3 regions of the Rhizobium sp. CNPSo 3670 genome follow, and region 2 is predicted to be linked to each of the others. Evidence: riboswitches for the same ligand, from Rfam matches in the RefSeq annotation. Region 2 holds a riboswitch; each other region holds the start of a gene.
The links. A riboswitch is a leader RNA that binds a small molecule or an ion and turns the genes downstream of it on or off. The one in region 2 is predicted to bind thiamine pyrophosphate.
Positions count from the first base shown of each region.

Region 1 (4,647 bases), on a different contig from region 2:
TAATCCTGAGCCTGCGCGTTTCGGCGGGATCGGTTATTCGCCGTGCTTCCAAAGCGCATGAAAATGCTGCACCGGGCCATGTCCGGAGCCGACAGTGAGACTGCCGGCGGCGGCGACTGCATCGGCAAGGTAATCCTTCGCAATGGCGACGGCTTGCTCGGCCGATGCGCCCTTGGCAAGCTCGGCGGCCAGTGCGCTGGAGAGCGTGCAGCCAGTGCCGTGCGTATTTTTCGTCGGCACTCGCCTGGCCTCGAACCAGTGCAGGCCGTCGGCCGTGGCAAGCACGTCTGGGCTCTCGTCGCTGCCGAGATGGCCACCCTTGACCAATACGGCGGCGGGGCCAAGCGCGCGCAGCCGCTCGGCCTGCGCCGCCATCTCATCGCGATTGGTCGCGACCGGCTGGTGCAACAGGGCCGCGGCCTCGGGCAGGTTCGGGGTCAGGAGGGTTGCGAGCGGCAGCAGCCGCCGGGTCAGCACGTCGACCGCTTCGGGCGCGAGCAGGGCGGCCCCACCCTTGGCGATCATCACCGGGTCGAGAACGATGGGGATTCCCCGTCGATCGGCAAGGGCTGCGGCGACAGCCTCGGCTATGCCGGCATTGGCGATCATGCCGATCTTGACGGCGTCGACTCGCACGTCGGCGAAGACGGCATCGATCTGGTCGGCGACGAATTGCGGCGGCACCAGATGCACGCCGCTGACGCCTTGGGTATTCTGCGCCGTCAGCGCCGTCAGCACCGCCATGCCGTAGACGCCGCGGGCGGCAAACGCCTTGAGATCGGCCTGGATGCCGGCGCCGCCCGAGGGGTCGGAGCCGGCGATGGAGAGAACGTTGCGGATCATGGGCGGACCTTTCGGATTTCTGCGGCGATGCGGCGGGCGGCCGCTTCGGGGTCCGACGTGCCCGCAATGGCGGAGACAACGGCTAACCCTTCGGCGCCGGCTGCAAACACTTCCGCCACATGCTCCGCCTTGAGGCCGCCGATGGCGACGGACGGCACCGGCGAGGCCATCACCAGCCTAGCAAGCCCATCAAAGCCGATCGGCTGCTTGTGATCGGCCTTGGTCGGCGTCGCAAACACCGGTCCGACGCCGGCATAATCGACGAGACCGGGATCGACGGCAGCGGCAAGTGTCTCGGTCTCGACCGAGAGGCCGAGGATCATCCCGGGTCCGATCATCCCGCGCGCCGTGCGCGCATCCATATCCTCCTGGCCGATATGCAGGCCATCGGCGCCGATGGCGATGGCCGCCTCGACATCGTCGTTGACGATGAGCAGGGCGTCGGTTCCACCGAGCGCCTCTCTCAAGGCGCGGCCGGTCTCGATCATCCTGGCCGTGCCGGCCTGTTTGTCGCGCAGTTGCACCATCGTCGCGCCGCCGGCAACGGCAAGGCGCGCGGTCTCGACCATCCCGATCCCGACGCAGAGATCAGGATCGAGAACGAGGTAGAGCGAAAGGTCGAAGCGCTTCATGCGACCGATACCCTTGCCCTGGCATCGAGCGTTTCGGCGTCGATCGCAGCCAGCGCATCGAGGAAGCGCCAGGAAAAGGAGCCCGGGCCGGCGGCGCCGAGCGCTGCATCTTCGCCGGCGACGGCGAAGGTCGCAAGCGCGGCGACAGTCGCGCCGAAGAGATCTTCGGGCGCGGTCGCGGCAAAGGCGCCGACGAGGCAGGTGAGCGAGCAGCCGAGCGCGGTGACCTGCGGCATCAGGGCCGATCCGCCCGCAATACGGACTGCCCTTGCGCCATCGGTGACGAAATCGACAGCACCGGTGACGGCGACGATGGCCCGCTGCCTCTCCGCCAGCCGCCGTGCCGAACCCTCCGCCTGTTCGACTGGATCGCGGCTGTCGACGCCCTGACCACGGCTCTCGCCGCCGGCAAGCGCGATGATCTCGGAGGCGTTGCCGCGGATAATCGTCGGGCGAAGCTCCAGAAGGTCGGCCAACGCGGCACGGCGGAAGCCCGTGGCGTAATGGGCCACCGGATCAAGCACCCAGGGTTTGCCCGCCGCATTGGCGGCCTTGGCAGCCCCCTGCATGCCTTCGAGCCATTGCGTCGAGAGCGTGCCGATGTTGATGGTCAAAGCATTGGCGATGCCGGCGAATTCGCCGGCTTCTTCGGCGGCATGCACCATGGCGGGCGAAGCGCCCGCGGCCAGCAGGACGTTGGCCGCGATATTCATCGCGACATAATTGGTGATGCACTGAACGAGCGGCGGCTTTTCGCGCATCGCCTTCAGCATGGCTCCCGACGTGATCTTGCTCTGCATGGTGCCCCTTTCAGGCGGGGGCGGGCGCGGGGCGCTGCTCTTACGGCGATGCCCCGAGCGACTCCCTCCGCCGGCATTATCCGGTTCAGGTTCGAAGGGTTCTTCTCAGCCCGTCTGTCGACGAACGCCCCTGTCTCTCATCACGCTCTTTTTCGCAGAGAATGGCGCGGCTGTCACTCCGAAAGTGAGTATTCCGGTATTTCGGAGCGGCTGCCCTTGGGCGTGGACATTGCTGGAGGCCTTCCCAGCGCAATCCTGACGGCATCCAATTTTGCCTAACTCAAATCATGCAGCCCCGTCGTAATCGCCGGGCTGATTGAAAACTCCGAAAATCGAACCCTCAAACCACTTCGCTCCGGCGTACAGGCTGTCGGCCCGACCTCATAGCGATCGGCAGCCGGGAAGGGTGCTAACCGCAGCAACGGCCAGCGGCTACCGTCGCGGGAGCCCTGGATGCGCACGGCGCCGTTTGCGACCGTCACACGGATGCGGAAATCCTCCAATTCCTTGAAGGGCTGCGACACCGACCAGTCTGACTTTCCGTCGGTGACGACGGTGCTGAGGAAGGCTTCTCCGTCGGTGAATTCGACGCCCGTTTTCACCCAGCGGCTCTCGTCGATGCGTACCATCAGGCCTGCCTGATCGTAGAGGGTGCGGAATTCGCCCTGGGCGCGGATCTGTGCGGTGAAGCTGTCGCCGGTGGGAAAGGCGAGGAAGTGGCCGGTGTCGCGGGTGAAGCCGTAATAGGTCTCGCGCCAGAAATCGGTCTTTTCGCCTGTCGTCATCGTCAGGCCGGTTTCGTCGGCGTGCCAGCTGCCCGGCTCGTTCAGCCATTTCCCGTCATTGAAGTCGATGCTCATTCGCTTCTCCCTTCCTTTAATCTTGCCGCAGGGCAGTCGTCTCACTTGGCGTACCACGCAGGCCCCGTGCGGAGAACTAGCGCAGCTGAAGATGGTGCTTTTCCGGCAACGCGCTATCCGCGGCTGCATAATCGACCACTCATGCTTGACACGATAGCTCCAGCTTCTATTCTGTTACAAAAAGATGAATTACATAATTGTGGAACTAAATCGGGAGCTCTCATATGAAAACATTCGTCGCATTCCTTCTCGGAACCGCGTTCGTCGCCCTGCCTTCGACCCTGCTTGCCCAGGAAAAGGGCGGCGTCATCAATGTCGCGACGATCGGCGAGCCGCCGACGCTCGATCCGATGTCGTCGACGGCCGATCTCGTCGGCATCGTCACCCAGCATATTTTCGAGACGCTCTACACTTTCGACAAGAGCTGGAACGTCACGCCGCTTCTCGCCGAAAGCCTGCCCGAGATCAGCGCCGACGGCAAAACCTATACGATCAAGCTCAGGACTGGCGTCAAGTTCCACGACAATACCGATATGACGTCCGAGGATGTGGTCGCTTCGCTTACCCGCTGGATGAAGATCGCCTCGCGGGGCAAGCAGGTGGCCGGCTTTATCGACAAGATCGCGGCTACCGATCCTTCGACGGTTACGATCACGCTGAAGCAGCCCTATGCGCCGTTGACCTCGCTGCTTGCCTTCAACAATTCGGCGGCCATCATCATCCCGTCCGAAAAGCAGGACGAGCCGATGAAGGAGTTCATCGGCACCGGTCCCTATATGCTGAAGGAACGGAAAGCCGACCAGTATATCCAGCTTGTCCGCTTCGATGGGTACAAGCCACGCAGCGGCGAGAGCGATGGCTATGGCGGCGCGCGTCATCAATATCTTGATGAAATCCGCTTTGTGCCGGTGCCGGACCCGAACACCCGCGTCGAGGCCGCCGTTTCCGGCCAGTATGATTATGTCGACTCGATTCCTGTCGAATCCTACGACAAGCTGAAAGCCTCGACCGCCTCGCAACCGGTAATGCTGAAGCCCTTCGGTTATCCTGTCTTCGTCTTCAACACCAAGGAAGGTGCTGCTGCCAACGTCGAGGTGCGCAAGGCGATCCGGCAGGCGCTCAGCATGGAAGACATGCTGGCGGCGGCCTTCGGCAGCAGGGATTTTTATGCGCTCGACGGGGCCATCTACCCGAAGTCCTTTGCCTGGTCGACCGATGCCGGCGCCGAGGGCGCCTATAATGTCGCCGATCCGGAAGGGGCGTCCGCTGCCGCCAAGAAAGCCGGCTACAATGGCGAGCCGATCCGCATCCTGACCAGCCGCCAATACGAGTTCCATTACAAGATGGCGCAGGTCGCCGCCGAATATCTGAAACTTGCAGGCTTCACCGTCGATATGCAGGTCGTGGACTGGGCGACGCTAACTCAGCGTCGCACCGATCCGAAGCTTTGGGATATCTACATTACCCACAGCCCCTTCTTGCCGGAGCCGGCGCTCATCGGCTCGCTGTCGA
Region 1 covers NZ_JBXSOL010000005.1:23,251-27,897, reverse strand. Annotated here, with positions in the region: gene thiD (bifunctional hydroxymethylpyrimidine kinase/phosphomethylpyrimidine kinase) at 34-843, opposite strand; gene thiE (thiamine phosphate synthase) at 840-1,475, opposite strand; gene thiM (hydroxyethylthiazole kinase) at 1,472-2,275, opposite strand; TPP riboswitch at 2,321-2,417, opposite strand; gene AC13QO_RS06350 (DUF1349 domain-containing protein) at 2,551-3,135, opposite strand; gene AC13QO_RS06345 (ABC transporter substrate-binding protein) at 3,360-4,647, shown strand, end outside.
Region 1: it holds a riboswitch for thiamine pyrophosphate, as region 2 does, so the genes downstream of both, thiM (hydroxyethylthiazole kinase) here and AC13QO_RS08275 (ABC transporter permease) in region 2, are expected to answer to the same signal.

Region 2 (4,647 bases):
AGCGCCTCATAGGCGGAGGTGCCGAGGGTGACGGTCTTGACGTCGCCCTTGCCGCCGTCATTGCGGATCATCGCCGAGACCAGCGCGCTTTCCCAAGTGCCGCCGAAGCCTCCATAGGTCTTTCCATCGAGATCTCTAGGGCTCTTGATGTCGTCCCGCCCGCCCTTGAAGATCAGGCGTGCGGTTTCCGTCTGGACGACGCCGTAGACCATCTTCACGTCACCGCCGCCAGCACGCTGCGTCAGGGCCTCGATCTCGCTACTGATGCCGAAATCGGCGACCCCGTTTGATACCAGCGTGCCGGCACTCGTGTCGGTAAAGGGTAGAATTTCGACATCGAGGCCGGCGGCCGTGTAGAAGCCCTTCGCCTTGGCGACGTAGATGCCGATGTGGTTGGTGTTGGGCGTCCAGTCGAGCGCGATACGAACCTTTGCGGGCGCCGATTGAGCGAAGGCGACGCGGCCGGCGAGGCTTGTCGCGATGGCGGCGAGCATCGTCTGGCGGCGGGTGAGAAGCGGCATGGTGACCTCCTCAGGTCTTTAGAGCATGACGCCGAAAAGTCCGGTTTTCGAACGACATCAGACTCTAACTCTTTAAATTGGAACAGGATTCAGATTTTGGGCCGACCGGCCTAAAACCATCCTGTTCTAGCGGATGAAGCAGGGTTTGCAGGATTTCGGTCTCGATCGCCTGGGCCGCCGGCGAACCGAGATCGGCAATGCTTCTCGGGCGGGGCAGGGGAACGCGGAATTCGCGGATGACACGCGCCGGACGGGCAGACAGCACGTAGATCCGGTCGGAGAGGAAAACGGCCTCGCGAACATCGTGGGTGATCAGCAGCGCCGTCCAGCGATGTTCGGTCCACATGCCTTGCAGCCACTCCTGGATCTGCGTGCGGGTTAGCGCATCGAGCGCGCCGAAGGGCTCGTCGAGCAGCAGCATGTCCTGCTCCTGGATGACGGTGCGCAGCAGCGCAGCACGTTGGCGCATGCCGCCGGAAAGAGCGGCGGGGTAGTGATGTTCGAAGCCGGCAAGGCCGAACCGCTCGAAGAGGGGCGCGACAGCGGCGCGGGCAGCCCGGCGAGCCATGCCCTTCACTTCCAGGCCGAGCGCGGCATTATCGATGATCCGGCGCCAGGGCATCAGCGCATCGCGTTGCGGCATGAAGGCAAAGGAATGCGGCGTCTGTTCCAGCGCTGCACCGTTGAAAAGCATGGCGCCGGAATCGGGTCGCAGCGCCTGTGTCAGCAGTCTCAGCACGGTCGATTTTCCGGAGCCGGATGGGCCGACGATCGAGACGAACTCGCCGTCTGCGACGGCGAGCGAAATGTCGTCTAGAACCTTCATGCCGTCGAAGGACTTCGAGATGTTGCGCAGCTCAAGCATCTGACCGGTCATCGGCGCCGCTCCTGGGATGGCTGCCAGGGCATGACGAAACGCTGGATAACCAGCGTCAGCGCGAAGAGGCAGAGCGTCAACAGAGCGCTGACGATCACGGCGGCGAGCACGAGATCGGGACGGAAATTGTTCTTGGCGTTGAGGATATAGATGCCGAGGCCGCTTGCAGCGCCGGCATATTCGGCAAAGATCGCGCCGACGACGGCATAGGTGATCGAGATTCGGAGGCCGGCGAAGAAATAGGGCAGGGACGAGGGAAACCGCGCCAGGCGAAAAATGCGCCAGCGGCTCGCTTTCATCGAATTCAAGAGCTCGGCAATGTCGCGATCGGTCGCCTCATAGCCCTGAAGCAGGGCAACAAGCAGCGGAAAGAAGGTGACGAGCGCCACCAGCAATATCTTCGGCAAAAGGCCGAAACCGAACCAGAGGACGACGAGAGGCGCGATCGCCACCAGCGGCAAAGTCTGGCTGGCGATGAAGATCGGCAGCATTGCCCGGCGCATGAAGGGCATGAAATCCATCAGGATCGAGGAGACGAAGGCGAAGGCGAGCGACAGGGCGAAACCACCGAGTGTCGCTCCGAGCGTCGGCCAGGTGTTTGCTATCAGCGCCTCTCGGTTCAGCCAGCCCTGGACAAGGATACGCGAAGGCGCCGGCAGAATGGACGGTTTGATACCGGAAAGATCGACATAGAGTTCCCATGCCACCAGAAAAGCAAAGCCTGCGAGCAAGGCGGGCATTGCCCGGTACACGGCGAGATAGAGCGTCGCAAGGCGCGAATCCGATGGTCGTGGCGATGTCATCGGCGTTCGGTTTCAGGCTTTCGCCGGGCTGTTCGCGCAAACCTGTCGAGGGCATCGGTGTCGATGCGCAGCCTGCCGCGATTTGGGGCGGTTGCCTTGAGGGCATCGATAGGGATGCCGACGGAATTGCCGGACGTCCGGTAGAGTGACACTTGCGCGCCGGAATACATTTGGACCTCGCTCCGCTGGCATTACCCAGATCAGCTTAGAAGGGTCCGGAGGCTTGCGCCTCACATCTCAGCCCCGGCGACACGGAGCTCCCCTGTTATTTCGGCGAAAACTATCATCGGGGTTTTCTTGCCGCAACCGCAAAATTGCAAACCCGTCCGCCCGGTCGGATGGGGCGCAGATAAAAAACACCCGGACGGAGGTCCTGTCCGGGTGTTTTCCGAGGTTCCGTACCTGCCGGGAACGGACCCCGAGCGCTTGTCTTTCAGGCGGCAATATCGGCAGGGCGATCGGCGCGGGCCGGGCAAGCGCCGACGCCATCATTTCAGCTTGTATCGACCGGATGATCTCACTGACGCTCCTTCCTGCGCCTCGTGCTTTACGGCCGGGGAAGCAGCGGTTATAAAACCTCAACTAATATTGAGGTCAATAGGCGATGAATAGGATTTCTGCAACGCCGCTCGGCAGGCTTCTGACGGTCGGCGAAGTGGCGCAACGCAGTGGTCTTGCCGTCTCGGCGCTACATTTCTATGAGGCCAAGGGGCTGATCTCGAGTATCCGCACGCGCGGCAACCAGCGGCGCTACGGACGCGATGTCCTTCGCCGGCTCGGCATCATCAAGGTGGCGCAACGTGCCGGCATTCCGCTTTCGGAAATCCAGACGGCATTTGCCTCCCTGCCGCAGGGGCGTACGCCGACGATTGCCGACTGGCAGACGCTGTCGGCGCGCTGGAAGGATGAACTCGACACGCGAATCAGACGGCTGAGCCTGCTGCGAGACCGTCTGACCGGCTGCATCGGCTGCGGTTGCCTGTCGATCGAAAGCTGTCCGTTGCGCAATCCCTTCGATCAGCTCGGCGAGGAAGGGCCAGGCGCACGGCTGCTGGAGATCGAAATCGAACTATGAACTTTCAGGGAAGAGCGCCAGCCTCTGGCGGAAAGATGATGCCTGCCTTTCTTTCGGCCCGCGCGCTCATATGTTAAGGGCGAATGGCGCAACAGGCGGCATTGTCCGCGAGGAGGACAGCTTCGTGTTCCACCCGAGACTATTCGAAAATCGCAATGTCATCGTAACCGGCGCCGGGCGGGGCATCGGTCTCGAAGTGGCCCGGCAGTTCCTGGACTGCGGCGCGAAGGTGATCGTCCATACTGGACGCAAACCGGGGCGCGATCTGCCGGATTTTCTGCTGACGGCTGAATCCGAAAGACGGGCGCTGTTGCTGCACGCCGATTTCACTGCCGCTGGCGGCGCTGCGCAATTTGCCGAAAATGCGCTTACCTTTTTCGACAAGGTGCATGTGCTCGTCAACAACGCCGGCACTATGCTCGGCCGTTTTCCAGCTGCCACACTGACTGACGCAGATTATGAGGCGATCGTGCGTTTGAACCAGACGTCGGTGGTGGCGCTGACGCGTGCGTTGCTGCCGGCATTGAAGGCGGCGGAAGGCGCTGCCATCGTCAACACCGTTTCAATTTCCGCGCTGACCGGCGGCAGTCCCGGTTCTTCGATTTATTCTGCCTCGAAAGCCTTCGTTTCGACCTATTCCAAGGCGCTTGCCCGCGAGCTCGCGCCGGATGGCATCCGCGTCAATTGTGTCTCCCCCGGAACGATCGAGACGGATTTCCACGAGCGCTATTCCTCCCGCGAAAAACTGGAGCAGACGAGAAAGTCTATTCCCCTGCAGCGGCTGGGCACAGCGGAGGATTGCGCTCCCGCCTATCTGTTTCTGGCGGCGCCCTCGCTCTCCGGATACATTACCGGCCAGGTCCTCGAGATCAATGGCGGCCAGCTTATCTGCTGATTTAGTTAGACCTTTTTTGACATTTCATCACTTTTGGCAAATTCGTGTGTGCGAATATGCTATTGTGCTGATCTGCCTTTTTGCTTCCCTTCCGAGATGTCGAATGCCATTGCCCAAGCCCGAGCCGGGAATGTCCGGTCAGGAACTGCACAAACTCGCTGGAAACGCTCGTGAGGCGAGCGATCTGCTGAAGGCGCTGGCGCACCAGACTCGACTTCTGATTCTTTGCATACTCGCGACCGAGGAGCGGACGGTGAGTGAAATCGAAAACATCCTCGGCATTCAGCAGGCAATGGTCTCGCAGCAGCTCGCGCGTTTGAGGCTCGAAGGTCTCGTCAATACGCGCCGTCAGGGCAGGCTGGTCTATTACCGTATCGGCAATACAAACGTGCTTGCCTTCCTTGAATCGCTGTTCGATCTTTTTCCGGCTGCTGAAAACAATTAGTACCCGCCCTTGCGGAGCACGGTTGCTGCGT
Region 2 covers NZ_JBXSOL010000006.1:151,765-156,411, forward strand. Annotated here, with positions in the region: gene AC13QO_RS08265 (ABC transporter substrate-binding protein) at 1-521, opposite strand, end outside; gene AC13QO_RS08270 (ABC transporter ATP-binding protein) at 586-1,398, opposite strand; gene AC13QO_RS08275 (ABC transporter permease) at 1,395-2,201, opposite strand; TPP riboswitch at 2,362-2,475, opposite strand; gene soxR (redox-sensitive transcriptional activator SoxR) at 2,806-3,276, shown strand; gene AC13QO_RS08285 (SDR family NAD(P)-dependent oxidoreductase) at 3,401-4,171, shown strand; gene AC13QO_RS08290 (ArsR/SmtB family transcription factor) at 4,275-4,616, shown strand.

Region 3 (4,647 bases), on a different contig from region 2:
GGCCAGGAGCGCCTCGTTCACAGCTTGTCCCCGATCATCGACGAGGCTGCCGGTCCGCAGCTTGAGCCGGGCGAGCTCGTATTCCGAACCACCAAATTCCAGCCGCGCACCGACCTTCATCGTATTGTAGGGATGCAGGAAATTATAGGTGCTGCGCTCACCAATGCCGTAGAGCAGATCAAGATAGGCGGCGAAGGTGGTCGACTTGCCCGCTTCGTTCAGGCCATAAACGATGTGCAAGTCCGGCGAACCTTGAGGGGCCGCGCCGAAATCGATGGAGTGATCGGTGAACTTGCCATAGCGGGTGAGGTCGAGGCGGCGCAGACGCATCAGCTGTCTCCCCGATCCACCGCCTTCATCCGGGCGGCGATATCCTCGGCGCCATCGGCGAGAAGGCTGTCGATGAAGCGTTCAAAACCCGCCTCGTTCTGGCCGGCAAATGCCCGGCTCTCGGGCGGCAGGTCGGCAAGCAGGTCCCGGACCATCTCCCTGACCTCGTCGCGAAATCCGCTGCGGGTGATGACCTCGTCCCGCATCAGCGCCCCGAGTTCGACGACGGGATCGGCGGCGGACGCGTCTGCGGGGATCGAGGGCGCTTCGAAGGCGAGTTCCAGCTTCTCGATCCAGGTGCGGCCGATCGCGTCGGTGCGCCGCTCGGCTTCGGCCTGCATGAGGTCGACATCGCGCCGCAGCTGCCAGGAGAGCGGCGTGAGGCCGGAAAGCCTGAGGCGTGCGACAAGATGCAGCGAAGCCGTGCGGTCGCGCTGCGCCATCAGGGCCGTCTCGACCATCATGGCTGCCTCACGCCAATCATCGACACCCGTGAGGTCGACATTGACGCGCTCGAACTGCGCGATGCTGGTACGCCGCTCCTCGACCGTCACGGTCCGGTCGTCGGCCACGGTCACCAGCGACACGGTCTTGACGCCCGCTTCATTGATGTCGCGGCCCTGCGGCATGCCGGGCATGATGACCGTCGCCGTGCCGGGATAATGGCTGCGCTGGTGGAGATGCCCGAGCGCCCAGTAGTCGAAACCCGAGCCATGCAGGTCGAGCACGTTGCAGGGCGCATAGACATCATGTCCGGCCGATCCGGCCAGGCTCGTATGCATGATGCCGATATTGACGGCATCCGCTACCGGCGGCTTGAATTTCGGCAGCAGCGGGTCCGGGGCTTGCGGCTTGGCGAAGCTCAGACCGTGGATTGCGACCGACAAGCTGCCCTTGGTGGTCTCGACGGTCTCGGCATGGCCGCCGAAGATCTTCACCGTATCAGGCATCACCAGTTCCCGAGCGATCTTCGACATGGCATCGTGATTGCCGCGGATCTTGAAGACGAAAATGCCCGCCCGGTGCAGCCGCTCCAGCTGACTCGCCAGGAAGCGCGCCGTCTTCATCGACGTCTGCTCCCCGTCATAGAGATCGCCGGCGATGACAAGCGCGTCGACCTGCTCCTCAAGGCAAAGATCGACGATCGCGACCAGCGTCTGCCGGCTGGCGTCACTGACAAGCTCGGCCAGCTCTGCGTTGCGAAGTGCGAGAGAGCGCAAGGGAGAGTCGAGATGGAGATCGGCAGTGTGGACGAAACGAAAGGCCATGAATGCAAGGTGTTGCGATAGAGTGATCCAGCAGGCGCGGTCTAACAAATAAACGTTATCGCCGTCAGCAAAACATGAGACCATGCCACGAATATTCAGAGCATGGACGGCAGCGTCCTGGCGAGTGAAATGGGCCGGCGGAGCTGGCCCATCCACAATCAATGCTGCTCTATCGGACTGGCCGCCGACTCAAAAGGTACGGATGGGAACGCGTGAGGGTCGGCTTGACATCAGGGCCGCAGCGGTCTTTGATGCAGGGCATTCACCAGGGGTGTCCCGGCAAGGGGCTGAGATTCTGCTGAACAATACGGCTTTGCCTGTTGTGGCGCAGTGACCCGTTGAACCTGATCCAGTTCATACTGGCGTAGGGACGGTGCAGACGCTGCGGCTGTCGGGCGGATTTCGCTTTGTCGCATGAGGCGTCTTTCCATCATTCCAACACTGGAACTGGGTCTCCAAACGTCAAACCTTGGAGCCTCACCCATGAATATCGTCGCACCCAAGCTTACTCCGGTCGTCACCACCGGCCCGCTTCCGGCCTCGACCAAGATCGCCAAGCCCGGAACGCTATATCCTGATCTGCGCGTGCCGATGCGCGAAATCAGCCTTCACCCGACCTCCGGTGAACCGCCGGTAACGGTCTATGATTCCTCCGGTCCCTATACCGACCCGGCACATACGGTCTCGATCGACGCCGGGCTGCCGCGTCTGCGCGAGAACTGGATCAGAGCGCGCGGCGATGTCGAAGCCTATGTAGGCCGGGTGGTGAAGCCTGAAGATAATGGTTTTGTCACCGGCGAGCGGCTGACGCCGGAATTCCCTATTCGCAACACGCCGCTGAAGGCAAAAGCGGGCCGCGCCGTAACCCAGCTCGCCTATGCGCGTGCCGGCATCATCACGCCGGAAATGGAGTTCATCGCCATCCGCGAAAACCTCGGCCGGCAGGCCGCGAAGGAGGCGCTCGGGCGCGACGGCGAGAGCTTTGGCGCTGATATTCCCGATTTCGTGACGGCCGAATTCGTGCGGCGGGAGGTCGCGGCGGGCCGCGCGATCATTCCGGCCAACATCAACCACCCGGAAACCGAACCGATGATCATCGGCCGGAATTTCCTGGTGAAGATCAACGCCAATATCGGCAACTCGGCCGTCACCTCGTCGATGGCGGAAGAAGTGGAAAAGATGGTCTGGGCGATCCGCTGGGGCGCCGACACGGTGATGGACCTCTCCACCGGCCGCAACATTCACAACATCCGCGAATGGATCATTCGCAATTCGCCGGTTCCGATCGGAACGGTGCCTCTCTACCAGGCGCTTGAAAAGGTGAACGGCATTGCAGAGGATCTCACCTGGGAAGTCTATCGCGATACGCTGATCGAACAGGCCGAGCAGGGCGTCGATTATTTCACCATCCATGCGGGCGTGCGGCTTGCCTATATCCCGCTCACCGTCAATCGTGTCACCGGGATCGTCTCACGCGGCGGCTCGATCATGGCCAAGTGGTGTCTGCATCACCACAAGGAGAGCTTCCTCTACGAGCATTTCGAGGAAATCTGCGACATCTGCCGTGCCTATGACGTCTCCTTCTCGCTTGGAGACGGCCTTCGCCCCGGCTCGATCGCCGATGCCAATGACGCTGCGCAATTTGCCGAGCTCGAAACCCTCGGCGAACTGACCAAGATTGCCTGGGCCAGGGATTGCCAGGTGATGATCGAAGGTCCTGGCCACGTGCCGATGCACAAGATCAAGGAGAATATGGACAAGCAGCTCAGGGTCTGCGGCGAGGCTCCCTTCTATACGCTCGGACCGCTGACCACCGACATTGCGCCGGGCTATGATCACATCACCTCCGGCATCGGAGCCGCGATGATCGGCTGGTTCGGCACGGCCATGCTCTGCTACGTCACGCCGAAGGAGCATCTGGGCCTGCCCGACCGCACCGACGTCAAGACCGGTGTCATCACCTACAAGATTGCCGCGCATGCCGCCGACCTCGCCAAGGGCCATCCGGCTGCCCGCATCCGTGACGATGCGCTGTCGCGGGCGCGGTTCGAATTCCGCTGGGAAGACCAGTTCAACCTCTCCCTCGACCCGGATACGGCGCGTTCCTTCCATGACGAGACCCTGCCGAAGGAGGCCCACAAGGTGGCGCATTTCTGTTCGATGTGCGGCCCGAAATTCTGTTCCATGCGCATTTCCCACGATATTCGCGCCGAGGCGCAGAAAGAAGGACTGGAAGCCATGGCCGCCAGGTATCGCGATGGCGGCGACCTCTACATGCCGGTCGCCGACGCTGCGAAAACGCTTGCCGGAGAATGACGATGCATGTTCTCGTCAAGGGGGCCGGCGTTGCCGGCCTCACCGTTGCCTGGCAGCTCCATCGGCACGGTTTCCGGGTCAGCGTCGCTGAGCAAGCCGACCAGGTCGGCGCCGGTGCTTCCGGCTTTGCCGGCGGCATGCTGGCTCCATGGTGCGAAAGGGAAAGCGCAGACGAGCCGGTCCTGGCGCTCGGCCGTCTTGCCGCCGATTGGTGGGAGGCAGCGCTGCCCGGCCATGTCAATCGCCGGGGGACGCTTGTGGTGGCGGCCGGGCGAGATGCCGGCGAACTCGACCGCTTTTGCCGCCGGACAAGCGGATGGGAATGGCTGGACGAGCCGGCGATCGCGACGCTTGAACCGGATCTCGCCGGCCGCTTCCGCAGGGCATTGTTCTTCCGGCAGGAAGCGCATCTCGATCCGCGCCAGGCGCTCTCGGGGCTCGCCGCCGGACTTGAGGAAGCCCGCATGCGCCTCACATTCGGCGTCAGGGGCGATGCCGACCTTGCCCCCTACGATCGCGTGATCGACTGCACCGGGGCTGCCCAGATCGGCCGTCTGCCCGGATTGCGCGGCGTTCGCGGAGAGATGCTTTGCGTCGAAACGAACGAGATCTCTCTCTCCCGTCCCGTTCGCCTGCTGCATCCGCGCCACCCGATCTATATCGTGCCGCGCCAGCGAAATCGCTTCATGATCGGGGCGACAATGATCGAAAGCAACGACATCGGCCCGATTAC
Region 3 covers NZ_JBXSOL010000022.1:16,586-21,232, reverse strand. Annotated here, with positions in the region: gene AC13QO_RS21480 (AAA family ATPase) at 1-330, opposite strand, end outside; gene AC13QO_RS21475 (metallophosphoesterase family protein) at 330-1,598, opposite strand; TPP riboswitch at 1,856-1,987, shown strand; gene thiC (phosphomethylpyrimidine synthase ThiC) at 2,082-3,914, shown strand; gene thiO (glycine oxidase ThiO) at 3,917-4,647, shown strand, end outside.
Region 3: it holds a riboswitch for thiamine pyrophosphate, as region 2 does, so the genes downstream of both, thiC (phosphomethylpyrimidine synthase ThiC) here and AC13QO_RS08275 (ABC transporter permease) in region 2, are expected to answer to the same signal.